DNA from 4 places in the Exiguobacterium sp. BRG2 genome. Region 3 is predicted to be linked to each of the others. Evidence: predicted binding sites of a transcription regulator. Region 3 holds the regulator's gene; each other region holds the start of a gene.

Region 1 (4,658 bases), on a different contig from region 3:
TCCCGATTCCTGCTCGATTACGTAAGCGTTATAGGAATCGATTGGAGAGTACGAAGATCATCGATATCGGTGTACGTGCGGTCGATCAAAATCGAATCGTTTGGGATATCGGTGATTACGTAGGGGGATGGGTTGTATTTTGGCTCATTCGTAGGCGGATGCGCTGAACTTGCAAATGTCCTGTTTCTCATGGTGCAATATAGAAATAGAAACGAGGTGACGGACATGGACATTCCCCGTTGTGAAACGATTGCTATTGATGAACAGCGTGCGTCTGAGATTGGACAAGTCGTTGATACGATTCCGACGCTTGAAATCGGAAAATTATTTAAGATCCTTTCAGATGCGACACACTACGAATCGTTTATGCGTTGACGATCGAAGAGGAATTGTGCGTTTGTGATGTCTCTGCTTCTGTCGACTGCTCGATTGCGACAGCATCTCATCATCTTCGCTCCCTGTTAAAACAAGGGCTCGTCAAGTTTCGTAAAGATGGAAAAGCCGTGTATTATTCTTTAGATGACCATCATGTGTCGTCGCTTGTTCATATGGCGATGGAGCATGTACAAGAGGGAAAAGCAGTATCTGAATAATTCTTAGAGTAAACGAAAAGCGCAGCTTTGGCTGCGCTTTTCGTTTACTCTAAGGACGATTCGTCTGACTTGTTAGGTGCGAACCGGTGGGAAAAAAAGATTGTCGCACTAATTAATAAAAAGGACAGAATAGAGAGACTGAGACACATCCATTTATATGTAGCGACTAAAGTATCTGATTGTTGTAATTTTGCTTGAAGTGTCTTATACAAATCATCTTTCACACGAGATAAGTCCTCGAGAATCGTTTGTGTCGTTTGCGTCGTTTGTTTGGCAAGGCGCTTTGCTGCCGTTGGACTCTGACGCTCATAGACGACGAATACTCGTTCAATCTCGGACTCCCAGACATTATTGCGACGTAGTAAATCCTTGATTGCTCCTGGCGTGGTCGACGATTGATTTAGACTGTTTCGTAAATCATGAATTTTAGAAGTAGAAAAGTAATACTGTTCGAGATAACGACTATCTTCATACAATAAAAGACCACGCACCGCATTGGCACGATCTCGGTTATGTTCAACCAACTGGTCCACTTGATTGATTAACGGTATGTCATGATCCTTCATTTGCTCTGTTATCGTTGCAATCGTCCGATAACCGGATAGGGCGTAAATGATTGGGATAGAAGCGAATAAACTGATCAAAAGGATCAGCAGAATACGCTGACGCCAAAGTGAGTGCATGCAATCATTCCTTTAAATAAATAGACATGTCATAAGCTTAACTACTATCGCAAAAAAAGTGAAGCCTGTCCATTTTTTGAATAGGGAGAAGAAAGTAAAAAAATCAGTATTCCGAATAAAAAAGCAGGAAAGCTGGTGCAATACGAGAAGCTGTTTTAAAGTAAACGAAATAGAAAAAGCACAGCTAGGCTGCGCTTGAGTTTAAAACGAATACGAATGTTCCTTATAATTCCCAAAAATAGTATGGATTTCTGAGAACGTAACGAACGCGTTAGGTTCGACAGAAGAAACGATTTCTTGCAAACGGACGATTTCATTATTTTGAACGACGACATAGACCATTTTCTTCGTTCGGTTGGAGTATCCTCCCCGTGCATCAAGGATCGTCACACCACGACCAAGTTCTTTTGTGATGACTTCATTTATTTCATCCGCCTTTTCGCAAATAATGATACATTGCTTAGAAGCGGAATAAAAACTGTAAACCGTTTGAAGAGCTTTGGCGCGAACGAAGCTCATGATAAGAGCATACATAACGTGTTTCAAATCGAAGACCCACCATACCAAGATATAGATGACAAGATCTTGTATCAGAAATATGCGAGGAAGTGGCCAATTATGAAAACGAGCAAAGAAAAACTTTCCAAGAATATCGAGTCCACCTGTCGATGCGCCACCAAAGAAAATCAATGCCATCGCAAGACCAGAGACTAGACCGGCAAAGATGGAGGCAACAAGCGGATCGTTCAATGACTCGGGAACGATCTGAGTCGGAATCCAGTCGATTAAAAAAGAAGAGGCAACGACAATGATGCCAGATAAGAACATGAATCGCTTTCGTAAGAAACGGAAACCTAAAAGGAAGAGGGGAATGTTTAAGAGCAATTGGGTTAATCCGATTGGGGTGTGGAAAAGCTCTTGAAGGACAAGCGTGATCCCCATGATACCACCTGATCCGATATCATTTGGAGATAGTAGTAAGCTGATGTACAAGGAATACAGCAACGTACCTATGATTAAAAAACTGATTTTTTCAACTCTCTTTTTCTGTGGGTGTGTTGTAGTCATGGCATTATGATGAGTGACCTCATGCTCCTCCTTCTGTGAGTATCTGCCTGCAAGAGTACGCCCATATGCATAAAATTTCAACCCTTCTTATGAAAAAAGATGAAAAAGGGTAAGTTTTTTTAGGAAGGTGATGAAAATGAAGAAAACATTCTTGATTATAGGCTGTATTTGTTTAGGCGTATTGGTGGGGATTCGTCTTTTTCAACAACCAGACGAAGAAAACCAACGATCTATTTGGCATGATGGTGATCTCGTAGCTAGACAAGTCGGTGCTTCCATGATGAATACGGTAGCTGTTCGCCAATTAGCTGAACAACTCCCGTTTTCATCAGAATTAAAACAGGTAGATGTCGAAGGAGAGTCGTTACGGCTCGCTTATGACGTCACAGGCAAAGAACGGCGTGCTTGGATCGGGACCGATACTGGTACATTACAAATGAATCAGGATTTCTTGAACGCTCGCTTATCAAAAGTACTTATGCATCATACGCTCGTTTTATTTTCGACGATTCCTGACTTGACCAATCTTGAAATTCACTATACCGATCCCTATTCGAAAGCTGATTTTAAGATAGATCGTAGCGCGTTCGACATCTATACACCATCTGACATCGAACGCGCTACGTCATCGTCTGGACGTTTTAATCGTGTCGTCATCGATGGATATGTGCTTGATTCCTCCAGACGACAAACCTTTTTCGAGCGTTTCGCATCAGGATTTTCGATTCAAACTAATTAATTGTATAAAGCAAGAAAAGGCATTTTTCACAATCTCGACACAATGATATCGTTTACATCTCGTTCTTTTATGAAAACGATAAAACAGGTCTAATCAAGACTTGAACATCTCTTAAGATGGAAGTATTATAATAAATGAACAAACATTGTGAAGTGTTGAACAAAAGGAAGAGAGGTTTCTACAATGAACGAGGTAGAAGCATTAGAAGGGTTACGGAATAAAGCAATCAAGTCGACACGTATGCTACAACTGCGTCCTCTCGAATACTTAGTTCGTGCTATGTTAGCGGGGATATTCATTGGATTTGCAATCATTTTTACCTTAAAAGCAATTAACGGGCTGTATATGGCAGAATCACCTGCCGCGACACTTGTCGGTGGATTGACGTTCGGAGTGGCACTCGTCTTGATCATTTATGGCGGTGCAGAACTGTTTACAGGGAATACGATGTATTTCACGACGGCAACGATGCGCGGCTATACAACGAAGATGGATACGATGAAAGTCTGGTTGATTTGTCTGATCGGAAATGGTCTTGGAGGATTAGCATTCGCATTACTCTTCTCTCAAACAGGTATCTTACAGGAACTTGGAATGAACAATTGGTTGTTTGCTGTATCGGAAACAAAAATTCATCATTCGACGTGGGAAATCTTTACCCGGGCAATCTTCTGTAACTGGATGGTCTGTTTAGCAATTTTCATTCCGAAGAACATGAAGAATGAATTAGCGCAGATCATGATGATGATGGTACTTGTCGCAGTCTTCTTCGCATCAGGATTTGATCATGTCATCGCAAATATGGCATTGTTCTCTATCGCATTAATCGTGCCACATCCGGATACGATTACGTTTGCAGGAGCCATGCACAATCTGTTACCGGCTTTAGCTGGAAATATCATCGGTGGAGCAGTCTTCATGGGAATGATTTATACGTGGTTGAATAAAGAAAAACTAGAAATAGATGAATCACGTCAATCTACGGCACCGGTTCATATCGCTTCTAAACAAAATGCATAATGAAAAAGCAGCTGTCGCGACAGCTGCTTTTTCATTCATTCCATATGTTGAAAGCGATCAACATCTGCGGCGAGTTCTTCGTAAATCGTTTCGACGATTTGTGCGTCATCAAAGAGTCCGAGGACGTTATCGTCCGGTAAGGCGTCAACAGGAGACGTAAAGTACAGAACTGCCGTTAGCAATAATTGTTCTTGCTCTGCATGCATCTCGAATTTTTTCTGATAGAGGGCACGAAGCATTTCGAGTAGTTGTTTTAATTGGAAATAAAGGACGAGTTCTGCCTCGCGTTCGATATCAGAACTTTCCGTAGACGCGATATCTTGTGTCAGATGTGCGAGTCCGATTTCTGCTCGAATCAACAATTCTTGTTGTGCTTTTTCATCACCGACGAGATCGAGTGCCTGTCGGTGAAAATACGTATAAGCTGATTTAAAATCTCCGGGGGTGAATTCCATGGTGATGCCTCCTTCTCTTCTCTTTCTAGTTTCGCCTTATTTCTTGCAAAATTGCAACTATTTCGTGAAAATAAAGATACAAGAAAGGGGATTACATAAT
Region 2 (4,658 bases), on a different contig from region 3:
GCGACGCGTTTCTGTTTCAGTGACTGAATCGTAATATGTGATAGCATCCTTCACTTCTTTAGGAAGGGGAAGTGTAAGGTATTGCAAAAGATGAGAGCTGTTACGGATACCAATCAGCCAGAGGCGTGTCTCAGGAAACTCACGTTGAACCATGAGGAATGCCCCAATCGCATCTTGAAGTTCTTTTTCGTTCAGACGGTTGATATATAGAAAGGTTGGAACATGTTCTTTTAACTCCCATTCCTGTTCAGACCATGGGGAAAAAGAAAGTCCTGGCGGTAACATCGTGATATGACTGTTAGTAAAACCAGCACTTTGCAGTTCCTCTACAACAGAGGGGCTGACAGTCAAGGCGTGACTATCTTTATACCAGCCTAACCGTCGAGTCTCTGTCCATTCGCCAAGCTTTGAAAAAGGAAACACAAGCGTCGTCGACCAACGTTCACGAATCAATTGATAAAGAAATAAAGTTCGTTTATGACGTGGAACATAAAGTGGTGTGAAGAAATGAAACCCATTCAAATGATCCAGAACTAAATCAATCGTTTTAGCATATGACCAGTAATAATAAAGTGCATATGGAATAAGAGAAGCTGTCGTACCGTAACGGAGGTAAGTGATACCATCTCGATACTCCGTAGGTGATCCGCCCTTAAATGAGACGGACAAATGGGTGACTCGATAGGTAGTACTGACACGCCGCAACATTTCATGAATAAAAGTTTCAGCTTCTCCAGCTTTGGGATGCCGAGCATCACGCCAAGATAAAAAAAGTAGATGAGGTTTCATGTCGTACCTCCTTTGCGTAGAAAAATTGGATCCGAAAGATTGGTTCTTCTACGTAATCTTCTCTACAGTAGAAGAATATTCCTAGAAAATCCTTCAAATCAAATGACTTCTGTTTCATCTATGATGTGCTGAAGCGTTACGTATAAAAGCTTTTGGGTAAAGAACAATAACGAAACGGGTAGGAGGAACGCGTATGAAATGGAAGGGAAGAGAACGGAGTTCAAACGTCGAGGACCGGCGAGGGATGGGTGGGAAAGGAATCGCCGGTATCGGCGGTGGTGTCGGGATCATCCTGCTGATCGTCATCACTTTGATGGGTGGGAATCCAACTGAACTACTCGGAGACTTAACCGGTGGGGATCAGCAAAATACGACGTATGAAGAAACGGCACAGGAAAAAGAAGCAGCGGACTTCGTTTCCGTTGTCTTAGCCGATACGGAACGGGTCTGGACGAAAGAATTCAAAGAAGATGGTAAGACATATAAAAAACCGAAGCTCGTCTTATATACGGATCAAGTCAGTTCGGCTTGCGGACAAGCAGGGAAGTCCGTCGGTCCCTTTTACTGTCCTGGTGATCAGAAATTATACATTGATTTAAGTTTTTATGATGAACTACAAACGAAATACGGGGCACCGGGCGATTTTGCGATGGCATATGTCATTGCGCATGAAGTAGGGCATCATGTGCAGACGTTACTTGGAAAATCGGATGAGATCATGCCACTTCGAAAGCAAATGAGTGAGGAGAAGTTCAACAAGTACCTCGTTCGATTCGAGCTACAGGCAGATTATTATGCCGGCGTCTGGGCGCATCACGCGCAAGGCGAAAACTTGCTCGAAGAAGGCGATCTCGAAGAAGCGTTGACGGCAGCGAATGCTGTAGGGGATGATACGTTACAAGAAAAAGGTCAAGGATATGTCGTGCCGGAAAGCTTTACCCACGGTACATCTGCGCAACGAGAGCGTTGGTTCCAAAAAGGTTTTGATAACGGGACGATTGAAGGTGGAGATACATTCAAAGCGAAAAATCTGTGAGGCGGATCAACGATACTCTTTTTGAAACATCTTCCAGCTATTTCCGTAGATAAAGATGAGAGATTCAAAGAGGAGTGTCGAAGTTGAAACAGATTAGTTTGTTTTTATTGCTCTATACGGCTGTCGTTGTATTGACGTATATCGTGTCACGATTTGCGCCAGATTTACTGCTCTACATGGTCTATTTCGCCATTGCGTCATTACTTGTCATCACGGGCTATTTGTTGAAACGACTCGTACTGAAGCGCTAAATACCAAAAGAGGCTGACTTAAAAAAGAATGACGCGTCTTTTCACGCCCTTTCCTCAGGCGAGACACAAGCCAGTTTTCCTGCTTTGTTGAAGCAGGAAAGCGGGTCTTGTTCGTCTCTGACAGCGCATAAATGCGCTTGTTCCTGTAGGAGTGGCGTGTGACGCGTCATTCTTTTTGTTACGAGATAAGGATAGCAGTTTATTATTCTGCCACCCTTATCTTTGTAGAGACTGACTTTGGAGTCAGCCTCTTCGTTATTTAAAAGCCATCTTATGAACGGAACATCGTCGGATCATCTGGAACGTTTTCCAGGTAAGCGATCCGTCCGTTTTCATCGAGACGTGCGATATCTTTTCCGTCTTGCGTGAAGACACTACCGTCTGCCCGTTTTCCGCAAACTGCCCAGCGTGTTTCATATGTTCCGGGTGTTGTTTCTTCCCAGCCGGCATACATGTGCTTAATGTCTTGATTCGTTGTAAACACATGACGGACGAATTGTTTCCAGGCGTCGATGCCGTGCTTTGGTTGTCCGTTCAGGACGAACGTGATGTCTGTCGTGAATAAGGAAACGAGATCCTCAAAAGCTTGTTCATCTGTGCGTGACGCGTCGAATAAGTCGAAATAACGATTCAATACCATAGTAAAAACCTCTTTCTGTTCATTAAAGTGTCATCATCCGGTCTGTGATTAACGCATGCAACCGTTCTAAATGTTCTGGTGGACAGGAGGCGTCAATTGCTTGACGGATCGAGCCGATTGATTCGCGCTTCAACGTCGATTGCCAAGCATCTTCTGCCTCTGTCATCAGATTCGAGAGCAGACCGATCTCCTGTTCCTGAATCCCCATCAAATCCTCAAAGACACCGCTTGACGCATACAACGTCTGCTTGCCCTCGATTGCTTGATAAACGTCAAAGATTTGAATTTCGTCTGCTGGACGCCGTAAGCGAAAGCCGCCTTTGACACCCGGTACGGAATACAACAGATCCGCCTGGACGAGTTTTCGTAAGAGCTTTTGGAAATAAGTCGGCGAGGCACCGAGTTGCTGGCTGATGAATTCACCGGGCAACACAGCGCGATCTGGAAGGAAGGTCAAAAGCAACATCGCATAGACGGATTGCTCGACCCCGGTTTTCATTTGCATAGAAAGACTCCTTTCTTTAAACGTGGATAATATCTATCCATAATAGTTTCATTCGAAAGGATTGTCGAGTTTTATGCTCTCACAAAACCGTCACACCTTTTCGACAGCATCTGCATGGCATCCCCGTTCCAGATTCGATATACTAAATGTACGATATGTGAAAATATTCACTAAAAGTCGTTCACACTTCGTGAAAGGACGTTTGTATATGAATCCATTAAAAGGAATCGTCCAGATTCCACGTAGTATTCTCATTCAATTCATCATCGCGGCTTTCCTGATGGGGGTCGCGGTCGTCGGTCAGTCATACGGCATCGTGTTGACGGTCGATCGCATTTTCCTAAAAGAACAACCGTTTGAAGCCGTCATTCCTTTACTGCTCGTCGTTCTCGGGATGCTGTTGCTCCGAGTCGCCGTGACGTATTGGAACGGTCGTCTTGGTACGACGTTATCGGCACACATGAAGCAGGCGCTTCGGGAAGCACTCGTTGCGAAATATACGAGTCGCTCAGTCGAGATGATGCTACAAGGGCAAGCGGGACAGAAGGTCAGTGTCTTGCTCGATGCAGTAGACGAGATGGACAGCTACTATAGTCAATATTTGCCGAAAGTCGTCCAGACGACAATCGTTCCATTGATGGTCTTGATTGCGGCATTCAGCTATGACTGGATCACGGGTCTTGTCATGATGATCACGGCGCCGTTCATTCCGTTGTTTTACATCATCATCGGCATCATGACGCAAAAGCGGGCCGATGCTCAACTCGAGAAGATGACGGCATTCTCAGGAACGTTCCTCGATACGTTACAAGGACTGATAACCTTGAAGTTATTCGGTCGCGCGAAACGACAGCGTGACGTCATCGAAAAAAGCAGTCTCGATTTCCGAGATGCGACATTAACGGTCTTGAAGCTCGCCTTCTTGTCGTCATTGATGCTTGAGTTCATCTCGATGCTCAGCATGGGAATGATTGCACTTGAAGTCAGTCTGCGTTTGATTCTGTTTCAAAGCATCACCTTTATCCCAGCGTTCTTGATGCTCGTGTTGGCACCAGAATACTATCTTGCCTTAAAAGAGATGGGGGCTGCTTTCCACACGGGACGCGGTAGTGTGGCAGCAGCGAAACAGATCGCAGCCGAACTGACGGCAGATGATCGTCCTGTTGCATACGGTCAATCGGAACTCACGACCAATCGTCCACCACGAATCGTCTTGGATGAAGTCGGCTTTACGTACCAAGAAGGACGTTTTGCCTTACAAGATATCGGGCTTACGATTGAGCCGTATCAAAAGGTAGCGTTGATTGGTCGCAGTGGTGCCGGTAAATCGACCGTCTTGCAGTTGATTGCCGGACTCGCGGATCCACAAGAAGGACGGATTCTACTCGACGGAACCGAGCGCGGTCAGGTGGAGGAAACAAGCTGGTTCCGTCAGTT
Region 3 (4,658 bases):
CAAGCGTCAATTTCGTATTTTCGAGTGACGCGACTTGAAGCGCCTGGCTCGTCAATCCTGGTGCACCAACGACACCGATATCCGGGTTTGCTGTATATGGATTACCCGCACCATGACCTGCAAACGCCGAGTTACCAGCAGAGATCGCACACAAGATACCGTTGTTCATCGCGTTGACGATTGCGCGTTGTTCTGGAGCATCTGAATTGACGAACGATGCCGTCGAACCGAGACTCATGTTGATGACATCGGCTCCGAGTGCAATCGCATCATCGATCGCTTTAATGTAGATATCGCTGAATGTCGATGGCATTCCTGGATCGTTTCCGAAGACTTTCATCGCGAGGAGCTGTGTTTCCGGCGCGACCCCTTTGATACCACCGTTTGCTTCATCGCCGTTTGCTCCGACCGTACCTGCGACGTGCATCCCGTGCATCGATGCCCCCGCACCTAAGTCACGGATTTCGCTGTCGTGATCGGCATAGTTATAGCCGTACGGTACTTTTTCCGTGAAATACTTTCCTTTTAAACCTTTTGTTTCTTTCGCACTCTCGACCTTCGAAGAGGTTAAATCCACCTTTGTCTCTGGACTCAAGACCATGTCTTTGTGCGATGGATCAATCCCCGTATCGATGACCGCGACGACGGTTCCTTCCCCTTTAAAGCCATAGTCCTGCCATGTTTCCTTCGCATTGACCATGTCCTTGCTATACAGCATGTCTGGCTTGGCACCTTTATCGACGGTTGGGCGCGCATATTCGTGCGCGATATGTACACTTTTGACTCCTTCGAGTTGTTTGATATCTTCGATGTCACCGAACTTCACTTCACCACTGAATCCATTGATGACGGTTGTGAAGCTTTCTTTATATGTAACAGGAATCGCCTTTTTAGCGATAGCTGACTTGACTGATTTTTGGACGCTGACGAGTCGATCCTTGATCGATTCCTTTTCGGCATTGCTCAATGTGCTATACCGCTTGTTTTGAGATTGGGCGATTTGAATCGCCGGTTTTTGTTCCATCTCGATGACGACTCGGACTTTATCCGATTGTTTGTAGTTCTTTTCTTGTCCCGATTTCTTCAGTGAGAGCGCCTGCGGTTTTTGACCCGTCGCTTTGTCTTGCGAGGACAGTGCACCTTGCGCACTGACTAGATTGGAAGACGTCATTAAGACGGCTGCCATAAGTGCAATCTTCTTCTTCATGCGTTCGTTTCCCCTTTTCTGTAAAACCATAGTAGTAATACTAATAAAACAGTTTAACGAAAATTCTGTATTTTTAGTTTAATGAAGTTAATGGAAATAAACAATTTATATTTGTCTATTTTTTTAATTTTTTTCTTTTTGGTGACATTTTATATTTGGAAGGAATTTAACTGGGAACATAAAAAAACTCCTCGAGCACTCGAGGAGTTGAACGTATGAACTTGGTGGAGACTATCGGGATCGAACCGACGACCTTTTGGCTGCCAGCCAAACGCTCTCCCAGCTGAGCTAAGCCCCCATGAATTATCTTTAGTATACGCATCGCTAACTGCTTTATCAATATAAACATAACGCTTTCATAAAAAAGAATTCCTCCCGAAATGGCTGGAAGGAATTCACGATTCATTTATTCAATTCACGCATCAAATCCGCCTGTCGTTCAAGCTCTGCCTGTTGCTCGAGGATCAAGACCTTTTTATACGTCCGCGCGGAAATCAAGATACTGATTTCATAGAGAACGAACAACGGCACTGAGATCATCAAGTGTGACGTCACGTCCGGCGGTGCGATCAATGCCGCAACGACGAACAGCGCGAAATACGCATATTTTCGATTCTTTCGCATGAAATATGGCGTCACAAGACCAAGACGTGTCAGGAACATCGTCACGACCGGCAATTGGAAGAGAAGACCAAACGGCATCGTCAACCGGATCAAGAAACTGAAGTAGTTTTCGACCCCGATGACTTGCTCGATCCCCAATTCTTTCCCGAGATCCGTTGAGACTTCGAGCAAGAAGGGAAGCAACCAGAAATACGAGAAGGCTACACCAGCCAAAAATAGAAAGAAGATGACTGGAATATACGTCAGTGTTGCTTTTTGTTCCTTTTCATAAAGCCCTGGTCGGACGAATGCCCACAGTTGATACATCCAGAACGGTGACGCTAAAATCAGCGCGATGATGAACGCAAGATTCAAATACAACATTAAAGGATCGGCGACGTTGAAGGCATTTAATCCGATACCGAGCTCTTTTAAGTCCGCTTGCAGAAAACGGACGAGCGGTCGAACGAGCGGAAATGCGACAGCGAACAGGACGACGACGATGAGGAGCGACCAGACAATCCGCTTACGCAGTTCGTCTAGGTGCGACGTCATGCTTTGTTCTTGATCAACCGTCATGATTCAATCACTTCTCTTTCGGTTCGTCCTTTTTATCGTCGTCCATGATGCCGTTCGTGGCATTCTTGAACTCTTTCAATGTTTGACCGGCAGCACGACCGAATTCCGGCAACTTCTTCGGTCCGAAGATGATCAACGCGACGACAGCAATTAATCCGATACTCGCAGGTCCGATACCTAACGTGAGCGGGATAAGGTTTTCCATTATGATTTCACTCCTTCAGCTGATTGCGAATAATGCTTCATGAAATAAACTAACGACTGCAACTCGATCGATAAATCGATGTGATGAACCCGAACGCTCGCTGGCACGTTCAACCGTGCAGGCGTAAAGTTCAGAATGCCTGTCACACCATACTCGACTAACTCATCCGCTACTGACTGTGCGAACTGGGATGGAACCGTCAAGATGGCGACATCGACCTGATTCGCTTCGATTTGTTCTTTCATGTCCGAAACATGATAGATTGGAACGTCATGCGTCGTTGTTCCGACCTTCTCTTCGTCCGCATCAAACGCAACGACTATCCGAGTACTATTATTCTTTAAAAAGTTATAATTTGCAAACGCTGTTCCGAGATGACCGACCCCGATTAAGGCAACATTCGTCACCTCATCTTGATTCAAGGTTTTCCGGAAAAACGTTAAGAGATGTTGAACGTTATATCCATACCCCTTCTTCCCTAGTGCCCCAAAGTAGGAAAAATCGCGACGAATCGTTGCTGAATCAACCTTCACCGCCTCGCTTAACTCAGCAGAAGAGACGCGGAGCTTGCCTGAATTGTATAAACTTTGGATGAAGCGATAATATAGCGGCAACCGTTTTGCTGTCGCTTGTGGAATTTTTGTGTCTGATCCATTCATCCTGCAGTTCCCCCTTCGGCCACATCCATCGTGGCACCCAAATCTTTGCAAAAAGCTTTCTACTCTCCTTGATTGTAAACCACTTCACATAGAGTCACAAATAATATATTCCGCAGGACCTCGCGCTTTTGTTCGTGATAGACTAAAGGGTGGAAGGATGGATGGAAATGATACTCTTACAAGTCAACCAACTCTCGAAATCATTCGGCGTCGAGCCGATTTTAGAAAATATCAAATTGGAAGTACAAGAGCGCGACCGAATTGCGCTCGTCGGTCGAAATGGTGCCGGTAAATCAACCTTGCTCAAAATCATCGCTGGTGAACTCAGTCATGACTCGGGCGATATCATGAAAGGTAAAGATGTCAAAATCGGCTATCTCGCGCAAGACAGTGGTCTCGAATCGAATGAGACGATCTGGAACGAGATGCTGACCGTCTTTGAACATCTGCAAGAACAAGAACGGACACTGCGCCGGATGGAAATCGAGATGGGCATGGAGCACATCTTGAACGACCCGGTCGCTTACGATCGACTTCTGAAGACGTACGATCAAGCACAACATGACTTCTCAGAAGCAGGTGGTTATCAGTTCGAAGCGAATATTCGCTCCGTCCTGCACGGCATGCGCTTTTATCCAGACGATTACTCACGCCGGATCCAGACATTGTCCGGAGGTCAACGGACACGGCTCGCCTTAGCGAAGATGCTCCTGCAAGCACCAGAGCTTCTCATTCTCGATGAACCGACGAACCATCTGGATATCGATACGCTCGCTTGGCTTGAAAGTTACCTCGGTGGTTATCGTGGTGCCGTTCTGATCGTCTCGCACGATCGGTACTTCCTCGATCAAGTCGTCAATGTCGTCTATGAGCTCTCTCGTAATGTCTGTCGTAAGTTCACTGGGAACTATACGAAGTACCTCGAGCAAAAAGCGGCATTGTACGATCAAGAAATGAAACAGTTCGAACAGCAGCAAGAAGAAATCGCGAAGATGCAGGATTTCATTCAACGAAACATCGCTCGGGCGACAACGACAAAGCGTGCTCAAAGCGTTCGAAAACGGCTCGAGAAGGTCGACCGGCTCGACCGACCAGATGGAGATGAACGCAGTACGGTCCTCTCCTTCCCAATCGAAAAACAGAGCGGGAATGACGTTCTTCAAGTCAATCAATTGGCAATCGGTTACGAAGAAGCTGTCTCAAAAGACATCACGTTCCGCTTGCAACGCGGCGAATCACTGGCACTCGTCGGACCGAACGGAATCGGGAAGTCGACGCTCTTAAAAGTCCTCGTCGGTCGTTTACGTCCTCTCTTCGGTGATTTCCGTTTTGGCACCGGCGTCTCGATCGGGTATTACGATCAAGAGCAAGCAGAACTCAATGACCGGAATCGTGTCATCGATGA
Region 4 (4,658 bases), on a different contig from region 3:
CGCGCAAAAGCAATGGGAGATTATCTTATCGTTGCGATTTCAACGGACGAATTCAATCGTTTGAAACATAAGCAGTCCTACCATAATTTCGAGAATCGGAAGATGATTCTTGAAGCTATCCGTTATGTGGATGAAGTCATTCCGGAAAACAGCTGGGATCAAAAAGTAGAAGATGTGAAGAAGCATAACGTCGACCTCTTCGTCATGGGTGATGATTGGAAAGGCGAGTTTGATTTCTTAAAAGAGCATTGTGAGGTCGTTTACCTTAGCCGAACTGAGGGTATTTCTACGAGTCAGATTAAAACGGAATTAGCTTCGAAGTGATTGAAGAGGAGACCACACGACGACGTGCGGTCTTTCTTCGTAGAAGGGCAGGATGAAAGTGGTTAGAGAAGGAATCGTATGGGTCTATTTATTGTTGTTTCGTATTTGTTATGGTGTCTTTCGGTGGTTACCGCTTCGACCCGTCACTTTATTTTGGATGACATATGGGGATAACGCAAAACCTGTTAATGATCGCTTGGCGCAGGAATTGCCAAATGAGAAACGGTATCTGGTATACGATCATCATTTCATGAAGCAGCCGGATCTGTGGAAGTCAGATCGGACTCTTCGCTTTCGTCGTTTACGATTCGTTCGGTTGGCATATTTGCTTGCGACCTCCCGGACGGTCTTCGTCGATAATTATGTCGCAGAATTTAGTGTCGCAACAACGCGACGAGGAACACGACGTATCCAGCTATGGCATGCGGCAGGAACATTAAAGCAGTTTGGACTGACCTCCTCCAAAAGTCTGTTCGTATCAGAACGGGTACGAAATCGTTTTCGACGTGTCTATCAGGAATATGGTGATTTCATCGTGCCGGGGATGCGTTGTGCGACACAATTCATGGCACCGCATGATTTAAAACGATCTCATTTTAAACCGTTCGGCATGCCGCGGACGGATTATTGGTATGATGAGGTTCAGCGGGAACATCGGGCACTTGATTTAAAAGAACGTTATGTAAAACCCGACCGCCGGATTCTATTGTATGCCCCGACTTACCGCGAATATAAAGGAACGGAAGATCACACGATTCAACAGTTCGAACGACTTGCTCAAGCGGGATGGACGATTCTTGTTAAGTTACATCCGACGATCCGAGCGCTTTCGACCTATCGTTCCGCCCATATACATCTTGTGGATGACACGTATCAGATTAATGATTATTTGCTCATCACGGATGTTCTGGTGACCGACTATTCGTCGATTCCATTTGAAAGCTGTCTTCTTGAGATCCCAACGTTCTTATACACACCGGACATCGACACATATCGACAACTACCAGGACTTGTCGATCAGTATCCGAAACCATTACCGGTGCGACAGACGGAGCAGATGGCGCAATTGATGGAGTGGATCGTGTCTGACGCGATACTTGAAGAGTGCCGTCAGCACATGCAGGAATTCCAAACAAGTTGGTATGATCACCCACCAGGTCAAGCAGTTGAACGAATCGTTCATCATTATTACGGAACAGGTATGTGATACTATATCTGACGATTGCTTTAGTTTTAGAAAGCAGTCGTCAGATACTTTTTTAAAATTAATGTGAAACATTGAACAAAGTTTGACAATCTTTTGAAAATCCATTCTTTTGAACTGTGATGTTCTATACTAAAAGCAGAAGAAAAGGAGAGGAGAAATGGATATGCTGACTTGTGGAACGACTGAAGCGAATACGTTCATCTTATCACCTGAGACAAGAACGTTACTAGAAAGCTTCATGACGGAAACGACGTTCAAAAAGGATTCCATCGTCTGTTGGGAAGGGGAAATGAACGACAAGTTGTTTTATGTGAAACAAGGAGGCGTCAAACTATCGAAGTTGACGAAAAAAGGCAGTCCATTACTCATGTTCTTATATTTCAAAGGGGATCTATTTGGTGAATTTGATGTAGGAGAAGCTTTTCCGAGTTCATACAGTATCGAGACGATGGAGGATAGTATCATCGGTTTCCTCACAAAAGAAAAATTAGAGGAACTCATGAGAAAGGATGGTACTTTTGCGCTTGAGATCATGCGGTGGCAAGCATTGATGCGGAAACAGACGGAGACTAAATTGCGCGACTTGCTATTGTTCGGAAAACCGGGCGCGTTAGCTTCGACGTTACTTCGTCTCATCGCGATGGAAGGGGAACAAGTAGGAGAAACCTACCGTCTTGCAAAACGTCCATCCGATGGGGAGTTTGGTCAATTGATTGGCGCACCGCGTGAAACGGTCAACCGGATGTTCTCCCAGTGGAAAAAAGAAGGTGTCATTTCGATGACGCCAAAAGAAATCATCATTCATGATGCACAATATCTGCGTGATCTGTGTCATTGTGAAGGATGCCCAGCAGGTGTTTGTCGAATTTAATAGATAGTGTACAAACAATTCAAACGTGAAGCAGAATTTTCTGTCTCGTGTATGGATTGTTTTTTTTTTGTAGATGAGTCGTGCCTCCTTCTCTTGTTCAGATGTGAACTTTCTGTGTGTTTTTAGAAAGAAAAGTGCGGATTCTTCACATTTGAAGTGATATATATCACAGTTTTCAAACTTGCTGAATTCTTACAATAAAGACAAGTTCAAAGCAGGAGAGGAGTAATCACCATGGACCAAAAATCAGAATCAAACCTTAAAGGAACATTTATCGCCGTCCTGATCGTAGCAGGTATCATCATTGGGATGTGGAGCTCAATCTTTCTATTATTCTTATCACGGTAAGGGGGAGTCACAATGCATATTCATCGTCTAGAAAAAATCTGGCTGATTTTTGGAGCAGTGATGCTTGGCGTCTTTTTAACCATCATCGGCGTATCCGCTTTTGCATCCGGAAATCAACCGCCATCCGATGCAACATTGATTGATCCGACGAAAGTTGATCAAACGAAACCATTCGACAAGCCAGGACTAAAAAAAATCGATGACGACCGATACGAAGCGATCATCGTCGCACAAGCGTTCCAATTCACACCAAAAGATATGGTCATTCCCAAAGGGGCAACGGTTGATTTTTTGGTGACATCAAAAGATGTCGTCCATGGCTTTGAAATTGTCAAGACGAATGTCAATATGATGGTCGTTCCTGGTCATATCAATTCCATTGAATATACATTCAAGGAAGCTGGCGAGTATTTGGTCGTCTGTAATGAATACTGTGGATCGGGTCATCATATGATGGCAACCAAAATCAAGGTGGTGGAATAAGATGAATGCCATTTCAAAAAAATTAAGACAGTTCGAGATGGAGCGTGGTCTGCCTGCTACCGTCATCGGAATTAAGGAAGCGAAGCTCGCTTTCGCACATGTTAGTTTTTCACTCGTTGCCTTATTGATTGGTGGTTTATGTGGATTGTTGCAAACGATGGTGCGGACAGGTGTCATTCCAGAAATTGCTGGAGTCGGCTACTATGAGCTTCTCACTGCCCACGGGTTAATGCTTGCGATCGTCTTTACGACATTATTCATATTTGGATTACTGTTTTCATTTTTAGGTCAATCCTTTGGACGGTTCGAAGACTTTCCTCGACGTCTCGGGTGGGTTGGATTCTGGTTCATGATCCTTGGTGTCATCCTCGTCACATGGATGGTACTTGCAGGAGAAGCTTCCGTCCTCTATACATTCTATGCACCACTCAAGGCACATCCAGTATTTTATATTGGACTCGTCATCTTCGTCGTCGGAACGTGGATTGCTTCTGGTGCCATGTTCCGTATGTATGCTGATTATAAACGGGAACACCCTGGCGTTCATCCACCACTTCAAGCATACATGAGTATTATGACTGCCTTATTATGGGTGGTTGCGACACTCGGAGTAGCAGCGACGATTCTCTTTCAGCTCCTTCCCTTATCCCTTGGTTGGACGGATAAGGTCGGAATCGAGCTATCCCGGACGCTATTTTGGTACTTTGGTCATCCACTCGTCTATTTCTGGTTGTTACCTGCCTACATCGTCTGGTATACAGTCATCCCGAAAATCGTTGGTGGAAAGGTTTTTTCTGACGCATTAGCACGTATGTCATTTTTATTGTTCCTCCTCTTTTCGTTCCCGGTTGGTTTTCACCATCAATTGTTAGAGCCGGGGATTTCTGCTTTTTGGAAGTATGTCCAAGTCGTTTTGACGTTCCTCGTCATCATTCCATCATTGATGACAGCCTTCTCGATGTTTGCGACTTTTGAGTTGGCGGGTCGTCGGAAAGGGGCGACCGGGGTATTTGGTTGGGTGAAAAAAATGCCGTATCGCGATGTCCGGTTCCTTGCACCGTTCATCGGGATGTTGTTCTTCATTCCTGCAGGTGCAGGTGGTGTCATCAACGCATCCCATCAACTAAACATCATCGTTCACAACACATTGTGGGTTACGGGACACTTTCATATCACGGTCGGTGCCGCTGTGGCACTGACGTTCTTCGGAACAGCCTATTGGCTTGTCCCGCTCTTACGTGGTCGAACGTTAACAGCGGCAATGAATCGTCTTGGGCTTATTCAAACGGCTGCCTGGACGATCGGAATGCTCTTCATGTCGACAGCAATGCATATCTCAGGTCTACTCGGTAATCCACGACGGACGGGTCCTGCCGCCTACTTCAAAGATTCGATCGTCGCTGACTGGATTCCATATCATGTCGC

The links. The regulator Rex, encoded in region 3, represses fermentation and respiration genes when NADH is low (regulators of the CRP and FNR family bind a similar motif). The targets are predictions, from matches to a motif close to TTGTGAAATATTTCACAA.
Region 1: the regulator Rex is predicted to act here: its motif matches at 3,229-3,246, upstream of Q9R23_RS10720 (formate/nitrite transporter family protein).
Region 2: the regulator Rex is predicted to act here: its motif matches at 3,377-3,394, upstream of cydD (thiol reductant ABC exporter subunit CydD).
Region 4: the regulator Rex is predicted to act here: its motif matches at 2,557-2,574, upstream of Q9R23_RS10480 (cytochrome C oxidase subunit II).

What each region holds. Positions count from the first base shown of each region.
Region 1 covers NZ_JAUZUW010000007.1:113,316-117,973, reverse strand. Annotated here, with positions in the region: gene Q9R23_RS10750 (hypothetical protein) at 1-167, shown strand, start outside; gene Q9R23_RS10745 (hypothetical protein) at 226-375, shown strand; gene Q9R23_RS10740 (ArsR/SmtB family transcription factor) at 372-593, shown strand; gene Q9R23_RS10735 (CHASE3 domain-containing protein) at 638-1,276, opposite strand; gene Q9R23_RS10730 (YitT family protein) at 1,478-2,344, opposite strand; gene Q9R23_RS10725 (hypothetical protein) at 2,481-3,083, shown strand; gene Q9R23_RS10720 (formate/nitrite transporter family protein) at 3,267-4,103, shown strand; gene Q9R23_RS10715 (YkvA family protein) at 4,139-4,558, opposite strand; gene Q9R23_RS10710 (aminopeptidase) at 4,657-4,658, shown strand, end outside.
Region 2 covers NZ_JAUZUW010000009.1:113,867-118,524, reverse strand. Annotated here, with positions in the region: gene Q9R23_RS12320 (glycosyltransferase family 4 protein) at 1-789, opposite strand, end outside; gene ypfJ (KPN_02809 family neutral zinc metallopeptidase) at 983-1,825, shown strand; gene Q9R23_RS12310 (hypothetical protein) at 1,909-2,076, shown strand; gene Q9R23_RS12305 (nuclear transport factor 2 family protein) at 2,348-2,716, opposite strand; gene Q9R23_RS12300 (Rrf2 family transcriptional regulator) at 2,739-3,221, opposite strand; gene cydD (thiol reductant ABC exporter subunit CydD) at 3,430-4,658, shown strand, end outside.
Region 3 covers NZ_JAUZUW010000018.1:4,658-9,315, forward strand. Annotated here, with positions in the region: gene Q9R23_RS15475 (S8 family serine peptidase) at 1-1,207, opposite strand, end outside; tRNA gene Q9R23_RS15480 (tRNA-Ala) at 1,430-1,505, opposite strand; gene tatC (twin-arginine translocase subunit TatC) at 1,610-2,389, opposite strand; gene Q9R23_RS15490 (twin-arginine translocase TatA/TatE family subunit) at 2,397-2,594, opposite strand; gene Q9R23_RS15495 (redox-sensing transcriptional repressor Rex) at 2,594-3,253, opposite strand; gene Q9R23_RS15500 (ATP-binding cassette domain-containing protein) at 3,421-4,658, shown strand, end outside.
Region 4 covers NZ_JAUZUW010000007.1:65,599-70,256, reverse strand. Annotated here, with positions in the region: gene tagD (glycerol-3-phosphate cytidylyltransferase) at 1-324, shown strand, start outside; gene Q9R23_RS10490 (CDP-glycerol glycerophosphotransferase family protein) at 377-1,531, shown strand; gene Q9R23_RS10485 (Crp/Fnr family transcriptional regulator) at 1,689-2,402, shown strand; gene Q9R23_RS10480 (cytochrome C oxidase subunit II) at 2,637-2,750, shown strand; gene Q9R23_RS10475 (cytochrome c oxidase subunit II) at 2,763-3,233, shown strand; gene Q9R23_RS10470 (b(o/a)3-type cytochrome-c oxidase subunit 1) at 3,235-4,658, shown strand, end outside.